4 regions of the Peribacillus sp. NPDC101481 genome follow, and region 1 is predicted to be linked to each of the others. Evidence: riboswitches for the same ligand, from Rfam matches in the RefSeq annotation. Region 1 holds a riboswitch; each other region holds the start of a gene.
The links. A riboswitch is a leader RNA that binds a small molecule or an ion and turns the genes downstream of it on or off. The one in region 1 is predicted to bind cobalamin.
Positions count from the first base shown of each region.

Region 2: another riboswitch for cobalamin. It lies ahead of ACIROD_RS17425 ((2Fe-2S) ferredoxin domain-containing protein); the one in region 1 lies ahead of ACIROD_RS12145 (ribonucleoside-diphosphate reductase subunit alpha).
Region 3: another riboswitch for cobalamin. It lies ahead of metE (5-methyltetrahydropteroyltriglutamate--homocysteine S-methyltransferase); the one in region 1 lies ahead of ACIROD_RS12145 (ribonucleoside-diphosphate reductase subunit alpha).
Region 4: another riboswitch for cobalamin. It lies ahead of ACIROD_RS19325 (ABC transporter substrate-binding protein); the one in region 1 lies ahead of ACIROD_RS12145 (ribonucleoside-diphosphate reductase subunit alpha).

Region 1 is NZ_JBIWNJ010000002.1:444,949-447,147, forward strand. It holds gene ACIROD_RS12145 (ribonucleoside-diphosphate reductase subunit alpha) at 1-1,208, opposite strand, end outside; cobalamin riboswitch at 1,347-1,527, opposite strand; gene ACIROD_RS12150 (manganese-dependent inorganic pyrophosphatase) at 1,822-2,199, shown strand, end outside.
Region 2 is NZ_JBIWNJ010000002.1:1,550,247-1,552,445, reverse strand. It holds gene cobJ (precorrin-3B C(17)-methyltransferase) at 1-576, opposite strand, end outside; gene ACIROD_RS17425 ((2Fe-2S) ferredoxin domain-containing protein) at 591-959, opposite strand; cobalamin riboswitch at 1,112-1,301, opposite strand; cobalamin riboswitch at 1,503-1,698, shown strand; gene ACIROD_RS17420 (hypothetical protein) at 1,682-1,840, shown strand; gene ACIROD_RS17415 (energy-coupling factor ABC transporter permease) at 1,875-2,199, shown strand, end outside.
Region 3 is NZ_JBIWNJ010000005.1:4,720-6,918, reverse strand. It holds gene metE (5-methyltetrahydropteroyltriglutamate--homocysteine S-methyltransferase) at 1-794, opposite strand, end outside; cobalamin riboswitch at 942-1,134, opposite strand; gene ACIROD_RS23345 (potassium channel family protein) at 1,379-1,798, shown strand; gene bcp (thioredoxin-dependent thiol peroxidase) at 1,861-2,199, shown strand, end outside.
Region 4 is NZ_JBIWNJ010000003.1:129,456-131,654, forward strand. It holds gene ACIROD_RS19320 (polysaccharide deacetylase family protein) at 1-608, shown strand, start outside; cobalamin riboswitch at 695-869, shown strand; gene ACIROD_RS19325 (ABC transporter substrate-binding protein) at 1,034-1,999, shown strand; gene ACIROD_RS19330 (FecCD family ABC transporter permease) at 1,962-2,199, shown strand, end outside.

The sequences.
Region 1 (2,199 bases):
TTTTCTGCGGCCTCGACAGCAAGTGCATAATGTTTCCTGAAGCTTCCTTCGCCTTTCTTCTCGTCATAAAGATCTTCAAGTGAAAATCCAAGGGTTTGCTTGACGGTATGCGGATCGAAAAGATACCATTCTTTTCTGTCGCGTACAGCCTCCATGAATAAATCCGGTATGCAAACGCCTGTAAATATATCATGGGCTTTTAATCTGTCATCCCCGTTTTGTGTCTTCAAATCGAGGAAGCTCATGATATCTTTATGCCAGGCATCCAAGTAAATCGCGATGGCACCTTTACGTTGACCCAATTGATCGACACTTACAGCTGTCTGGTTGAATAGTCGAATCCAGGGCGTCGTGCCGGAACTATTTCCAGAGAAACCCCGGATATCAGAACCAAGCGAGCGAACCTTACCAACGTAAAGGCCGACACCGCCGCCGAATTTAGATACTTTTGCTGCATCGTAGTTTGATAGATAGATGCCATCAATGGAATCTTCAATCGCGTCGATAAAGCAAGAGCTTAACTGTCCATGTGTTTTCCCAGCATTGGAGAGTGTAGGAGTCGCAACGGTCATATAAAGGTTGGACATGGCCCAGTATGCTTCTTTTATAAGTTGCAGGCGGTGCTCCGTTTTTTCCATTCGCATGATTTCCATCGCGATGATCATGAAACGTTCTTGCGGCAGTTCGTAGACCTTGTCCTTTTTTGGGCGGGCCAGATAGCGGTCGTTCAATAAGTAGATGCCTATGTATGAGAATAATTTATCTTTTTCCGGGTCGATCACCGAGCCCAATTCCTCAATTTCCGCTTTTGTATATGAAGATAGCAGTTCTGGCTTGTAAATTGGATAACGCTGACCTTCCGAAAGCTGGGAGAGTTCTGTGATCAGCTCATAGAATGGGCCATAACTCTTGCCTGCATAACCTCGATTGGCTTGTGCATCCCTATACATTGTATTCAACAGTTCTGCTGCAGCAACGAATGTCCAATCCGGAGCATCGATATCCACACCCTCAAGAGCGAGTTGAATCAGTTTTTTTGATGCCTGTTCTTCGGTTGAGTCACTTTTGCGATCAAGCCATTTTGTAAAACGCTTTTTGAACTTTTCCATATCGAGACGGCCTTCGAATTCCTTCGATAACATCTCAAGCTGGATGGATTTCTTTTCTGTTTCATTTTCACTTATGGTAGAGTTATATGTTTGAGTCATTAATAATCCTCCTTGTTAACTTCCGCTAAAATAAAAAAACCGCCCAAAGAATTGAGCGGATCAAACGATAGAATAAAAGAGCCATGAAAAAATAGCCGTTATACTATCGTTTCATCATCTCAATCCCCGAAGAATAAGAAACGTGAAAAATTCAAGGCAGGTCTCCTGACTCATGATCATCCTACTTTGAGTCCTTCCCGTATAGAGAGCTATACAGTGGGTTTCTCATTTCGTCACATTTACAGTTGCGGGGACAGTTCCGGGTTTACACCGGATTCCCTTTTCAGCCATCACTGGCACCTTGGATTATAAAAATTCTATATATAGTTATTGGTATAGATTATGTAATCAATATCTAGTATTTCTGCTTATATTATCGTAAGCCATATACGATGATAATTCAACTAATATATTTGAAAAAAACCAACCCTTATCTATTGACAAAGTGATGGCAGAGGGTGAAGGAATGAAAGATTTTATTGGGGAATGGATAATTCAAGCGCTGATTTTACGGGATTTTGTGTTAAAATAAAGTGTCTAGTAAAGGTGGCTCTCCCTTATTGCGGTGAGAGGGGATTCGCGGAAAAATATTTATGAAAAAGGGGATAAAATCTTGGAAAAAGTATTAGTTTTTGGACATAAAAACCCGGATACAGACACAATCTGTTCAGCAATCGCTTATGCAGATCTGAAAAAGCAGTTAGGTATCAACGCTGAACCAGTTCGTCTGGGTGAAGTGAATGGTGAAACTCAATATGCATTGGACCAATTCAAATTCGATGCTCCCCGTCTTGTGGAAAAAGTTGCAGGGGAAGCTGATGGCGTAATCTTGGTCGATCATAACGAACGCCAGCAAAGTGCTGAAGATATTGACCAAGTCCGTGTGTTGGAAGTTATTGACCACCATCGTATCGCTAACTTCGAAACGAGCGATCCTTTATATTACCGTGCGGAACCAGTTGGCTGTACGGCAACCATTTTAAATAAAATT
Region 2 (2,199 bases), 1.1 Mb from region 1:
CGGCGAGCGGTAGCGAAGGAGAATTTTCTGTGTTTCAACAATTTGCCGGGTCCGCCTGCCGCTGCGCGGATTATAAAGTGCAATGACAAAGTCTGCCATTGCAGCTGCTTCAACCCTTTTAGCGATCAGTTCCCAAGGAGTTAAATGATCACTGAGGCTGATCGTACACGAATCGTGCATGACTGGTGCCCCGAGTAAAGACGCACATGAGTTGATTGCAGAAATGCCAGGAATGACTTCAATGCCCACTCCAGTTTCTTCTTTCCAGCCTTTCTCAATCAATACTTCATAAACCAACCCTGCCATCCCGTAAACTCCGGCATCCCCACTGGAAATCACCGCCACTTTCTTTCCCAGCTCCGCTTGTTTCACTGCTTCCTGTGCACGTGATACTTCTTCAGTCATCCCCGTACTAATGATCGTTTGATCTGTAAGCAGTCCCTGAATGAGTTCAACATAAGTTTTATAACCAATGATGTAGTCACTTTCTTGAAGGGCTTCGACGGCACGTTTGGTAATGTGTTCAAAATTCCCGGGCCCAAAGCCCACGACGAATAATTTACCGTTTGTACTCATTAAGACATCTCCTTTTACGCTTTGTTCTTTGAAATACCCGTATGAGCAGGAAAATCTGGATTAGGGGTCATTTCCCCATCATTGAATTGATAGATCATCTGTGGAACAAATTCACCATCATCGATATTACTGACGATCTGCCGACCGAATTCAGGCGTTTCCACTCGATACCAGTTTCCTTGGGGATAGGCAATCACAACGCAGGCATCCTTACATCTTCCGTTACAGCGTGTCCTGGTTGTATGGATTTTCAAATCAAGTCCCTTTGAAGTAATTTCATCGCGAATCGCTTGGGTTACTTCTTCCCCGCCCTTTTTCATGCAGCTGCTCCCATTACAAATCAACAGATGCGTATTTGTACCCATCAAGTTCCAAGTAGTCATCTTCTTCCTCCTGAGTTCAGGGAAAAGGCAAAATAAAAAACCTTAACATTAGAGTCAAGGTTTTAAAAAAACTATATGAATAAGAAGCCAAAGGCAAACATGCCAAATCCTTCCAAAATCGTCATAGTCCTTCTACCTTTCCCTCCGAAAAGTATCATGCAATTTTAAAAGCAGGTTTCCTGGCTTACGCTTCATTTTACTTTGTCCCTTCCCGGCATCATGCCAGTGGCTATCGACAATTTCATCAGCGTTTACAGTAGCGGGGGCTGCATCGGATTTTCACCGATTTCCCTATTATCCCTTGCTTATTCACACAAGGGCACTTTTAAAATGAAATATTTGGTTTTATTATACATTTCTAACTAACTTAATCTATCATATAACAACTTTATCAAAATTCAATAGTTTATTCCGACTGTTTAGAAAAGTTTAATAGTGTAAAACCCGTTAAAATCCTTTCCTTGCAACAAAATCCGTCCCGAAAAAAAAGATAGTGTAGCTGAAATTATTTCTTTATGGTACACTATACGAGAATTTTCAAAATAATTACATAAGTTTTATGGTGTTGAATTTCTCGGAATTCAACTTAAAAGGGAAGCCGGTGAAAATCCGGAGCGGTCCCGCCACTGTAAAGGGAAGTCCTATTACTTTAACTTTAATCCACTGTCAAATGAGATGGGAAGGATGTAATGGGATGATGAACCAAAGCCAGGAGACCTGCCATGAAACGTGAAACTGTTTCAGCCTACGAGGATGGGCGTGCGGATCAGGCAGAATGGCCCATGATTGCTTCATGCTGCAAAATTCCTGTTCATTACGCACTTCTTTCCTTTGAGAGAAGTGCTTTTTATGTTGGGCGCCGCTTTTCTTCTCAAGATTGATCAGAAAAATTTAAAAGTATTGAAAGGAGAAAGAATGAAAAGAACCAATTGGAAAATTATTTATTTTGTCATCTTATTGCTTTTTATCCCGAACCGGGCAATGGCCATGCATATCATGGAGGGCTTTTTACCCATTGAATGGGCTATATTCTGGTGGGCCGTGACGTTTCCATTTTTAATCTTGGGTTACCGGTCCATTAGGTCCAAAGTTAGGGAAAATCCAGAAACAAAAATGATACTTGGCCTATCGGGCGCATTTGTATTTATTTTATCGGCCCTAAAGATTCCTTCCGTTACGGGAAGTTCTTCACACCCTACCGGAGTTGGTTTGGGTTCCATATTATTCGGACCATTGGCCA
Region 3 (2,199 bases), on a different contig from region 1:
AAATCAAGACCGATTCCTTGGACTTGTAATTCGATGACTTCCTGGTAATGTTCCACGGCATCAAAGTATGTTTGTAGCATGATGTTCAGGTTTGGTGCTGCTTCATTCAGTTTTTCATAGAGGTAAGTAACAGTTTGCATATCTTCTTTGGAAATCGATGAAACAAGTGAAGGTTCGTCCATTTGAACCCACTTCACGCCTTCTTGCTCCAACTCCCGGAGGATTTGCGTGTATAGGGGAAGCAGGCTCAGGATGATGCCAGGGATATCTTGTTTTTTGAAGCCTTTGGAAAGGGAGATGAAAGTATAAGGACCGATCAACACGGGCTTTGTTTCAATTCCTAGCTTTTCCTTGGCTTCCCGATATGCTGCAAGTGGTTTATTTTCCGTTAACGTCAGCTGTGGCACCTTTAATTCAGGGACAATATAGTGATAGTTCGTATTGAACCATTTCGTCATTTCGGAAGCGACTTCATCATTGTTTCCGCGAGCCATTGAATAATAAACGGAAAGGGGAACGCTTCCGCTTTCATAGGCTGAATAACGTTCAGGAACAAGACCGAACATTACGGACATATCGAGCATTTGATCATAGAAAGTGAAGTCGTTGACAGGAATGATATCGATGCCTCGTTTCTTCTGTTTTTGTAAGTTGCCTAAACGGATGGCTTTTAGTTGTGCCGTAAATTCTGCTTCATCGATTTTACCGGACCAGTAAGCTTCCAATGTACGTTTCCATTCACGATCTTCCCCGATTCGAGGGTAACCCAAACTACTGCTTTTCAATATTCCCATCCTCCTATATTCATTTAATTGAGCAATAAAAAAAGCATTCCTAACCGTCAAAAGAGATGGTTAGAAATGCTTAAAATAAAGAGGCATGCAAAATGCCCCCTTACAATTATAAGGTCCCTAACACCTCCCTATCTCCCGTAGGTTAAAACAGTGTTGTCGAAATAGGCAGGTCTCCTGACTTAGGGATTAACATTAGCGGCGGGCCTTCCCGATCCGTTGATCAGTGGCATATTGGATGGCGCTAACACTCCCATTACAGTGGCGGGACCGTGCCGGAATTACACCGGACTTCCCTTTTAATCCTAAATTAAAATTAGGAACCTATTTCCACATATGAAATTTGACAAAACCTGCCTTGATAACTGTTTGCAGGTTAAAAATTTATAAAATAAAAACTATTATAAAAATTTAGACAATCTTAACATATCCGACCAAAAGGGTCAACATGGAAAAAAGATTCAGGAAAAGTATCCGGTTATAAGGTGTGTGGGTGATAAGGATGAGGTCTGTTCCTAAAAAAGAATATATTGTTTGGACAGGGAGTATGTATAGAGGAAGTGGCGTTTTGAAATGGGGCGTGGGGGATGACTTTCTACATCTTGATTGCAGGAATCATTTTTTGCATGGTGATGAGCATTCGTACGTTATTTCTTGTTGAGTCGGGAGGAAAGAAGTTTTCTCTGGAGGATATGCTGTGGCTTGGCAATTTATATGCGACGATATTAGTTGGATTTGCACTGATTTATTTATTATACGAACTTCAGAATCATTCGGTGATTCTTGATATGGGCAATCGATTGGATGGCACTTTCTATGAACAGTTGAAGACTTCTTTTTATTTTAGTGCGATGACGATGTTTTCTGTAGGGTATGGAGATATAGCCCCGATTGGCATGGGCAGGATGATAGCTACGATTCAGGCTTTCATCGGTTATACACTGCCGGCAGCGTTCGTGATCCGGACGGTGATCGATTTGGAGCACAAAGATAGGAAGGATAAATGAAAGTTGTGTTTCTTTCGATTATTGGGTACTCTTACCATAATGAAAGAAATGGAGGGTTCAATATGACTGTTAAAATTGGAGAAAAAGCACCTGATTTCAAGCTCCCTGCAAACAATGGTGAAATGGTGTCCCTATCGGATTTTAAGGGAAAATATATTGTTTTATATTTTTATCCAAAAGACATGACGCCAGGTTGCACGACGGAGGCCTGTGATTTCCGGGACCATAATGAGCAATTTGAGGAATTGAACGCGGTCATCATAGGAATCAGCCCAGACCCAGCTGCACGTCATGAAAAATTCATCGAAAAACATGGATTGCCTTTTCTGCTGCTGGCTGATGAAAATCATGAAGCGGCTGAATCATTTGATGTGTGGCAATTGAAAAAGAACTTCGGCAAG
Region 4 (2,199 bases), on a different contig from region 1:
GGGTTCCAAGTGAGGAATTCCGGTCACAGATGGCTTGGCTTCGGGAGAATGGCTACTATACATTATCTCCTGAAGAGGCATTCCTCGTTTTAACCGAGAATCGGATACCAAGTGAGAAGTGTGTCTGGCTTACTTTTGATGATGGCTATACAGATAACTTCACGGAGGCTTTCCCGATATTAAAAGAAAATGATATGAAAGCAACTGTCTTCATGATCGGGAAGTCCATTGATAAAGGTCATCACCTGACTGAAAATCAAATGATGGAGATGAGCAGGAATGGGATTTCGATTGAAAGCCATACTATCAACCATTTGGAGCTGAACCGCATGACGGCAGAGCAGCAAGAAGCTGAAATGGTCCAGTCTAAGAAGCTATTCGACCGTATTCTCGACCAGGACACGACAGTGCTTTCCTATCCGGTTGGCCGGTATAACGAAGAGACTCTCAGGCTGTCAGATGAAGCGGGATACAAGATGGCAGTCACTACCGAACCTGGGGGAGCTTCAAGGGAACAAGGGATGCATGCCCTGCATCGAGTTCGGATTTCACCCGGTTTATCAGTCGATGGGTTTGCGACATTGATTGAAAATGCTTCAAATCATTGAGTGTGGAAGGGTCATTTCGAACCTGTTCAGAAAAATCATATAATAATAGATTCTTACATGGTGTATAATGAAGGCAATGAAAATTATATACATATGAACGATTTGGTGTCGTAATGACTTAAAAGGGAAGCTGGTGAAATGCCAGCGCGGTCCCGCCACTGTATATGGGAGCTGACGGCTGTGTACCACTGTATGAAATATGGGAAGGTGCCGTTGACGATGACCATGAGCCAGGAGACCTGCCAAAATTCGTACACCTGTAACCTACGCGGATGGGAAGGTGTGTGGCAGACCCTAAGAAGTCCGTAATGATATTGTTGCCATACAAGTACCTTCCGTTTAACGGGAGGTGCTTTTTGTTTTGGGTGCATCTTCCGGGATTATTGGGTGAAAGAAATTAAATAAAAAGATTGTGGGGAATGAAAATGAAGAAAATTTTTGGTCTGATATTGTTGATGTTGCTTACTGCAGGCATGATGGTCGGCTGCAGTGGAGCTACTGATGAAGGAAAAGAACAGCAGCAAACGAAACATGCTCAACACGAAGCTTTCCCGATTACGATTAAAGATGCAACTGGGGAAAAAGTAACGATAGAAGAAAAACCGAAGAAAATCGTTTCGTTAATACCAAGTAATACGGAAGTGGTCTTTGCACTTGGTTTGGGTAAAAAGGTCATTGGTGTTTCCGATAATGATAATTACCCGGAAGAAACGAAAGAAATTGAAAAAGTTGGCGGAATGGAAATGAACACGGAGCTGATTGTCTCCATGAAGCCTGACCTTGTTCTTGCCCATGCATCAAGTGCCCATAATTCGAATGAGGGTTTACAGCAGCTTAAGGATGCTGGAATAGATGTCCTCGTAGTCAATGATGCACAAAGCTTTGACCAAGTCTATGAGTCTATTGAAATGATTGGACAGGCAACGGGTGAACATGACAAGGCAAACGAAATCGTTGCGGATATGAAAACGAAGCTTAAGGATATCGAGGAAAAAGCCAAATCCGTAAAGGAAGAGGATAGGAAGACCGTTTTAGTGGAAGTTTCGCCTTCACCGGAAATATACACACCGGGAAAAAATACTTTCATGAATGAGATGCTTACTATTATTTCAGCGGATAATGCTGCTGCTGACTTGGACGGTTGGGCAAAGATTGATGAAGAGTCGATGATTGCTGCAAATCCTGATGTCATCATTACAACTTATGGTTATTATACGAAAGATTCAGCAAATGAAGTGAAGGGCCGAAAAGGATGGCAAGACGTAAATGCTGTTAAGAATGGCCAAGTCTTTGATGTCCATTCTGACTTGGTGACCCGTTCCGGTCCACGCTTGATAGAGGGAGTAGAGGAACTTGCCAAATCAGTCTATCCGAACCAATTTAACAACTAAATGGACGTTTGCCTATTTGATTGCGTTTTTAATTTTGTTATTCGCAATGACGGTAGGCATTTCCTTTGGTTCGGTGTCAGTACCGATTCCCGTACTTTTACAAATAATCGGCAAGGAGATCTTTCATTTGCCGATTTCCGCTGATCCGGATGTGATGCTGACGAATATCGTGATGAACATCCGCTTGCCGCGTGTGTTGC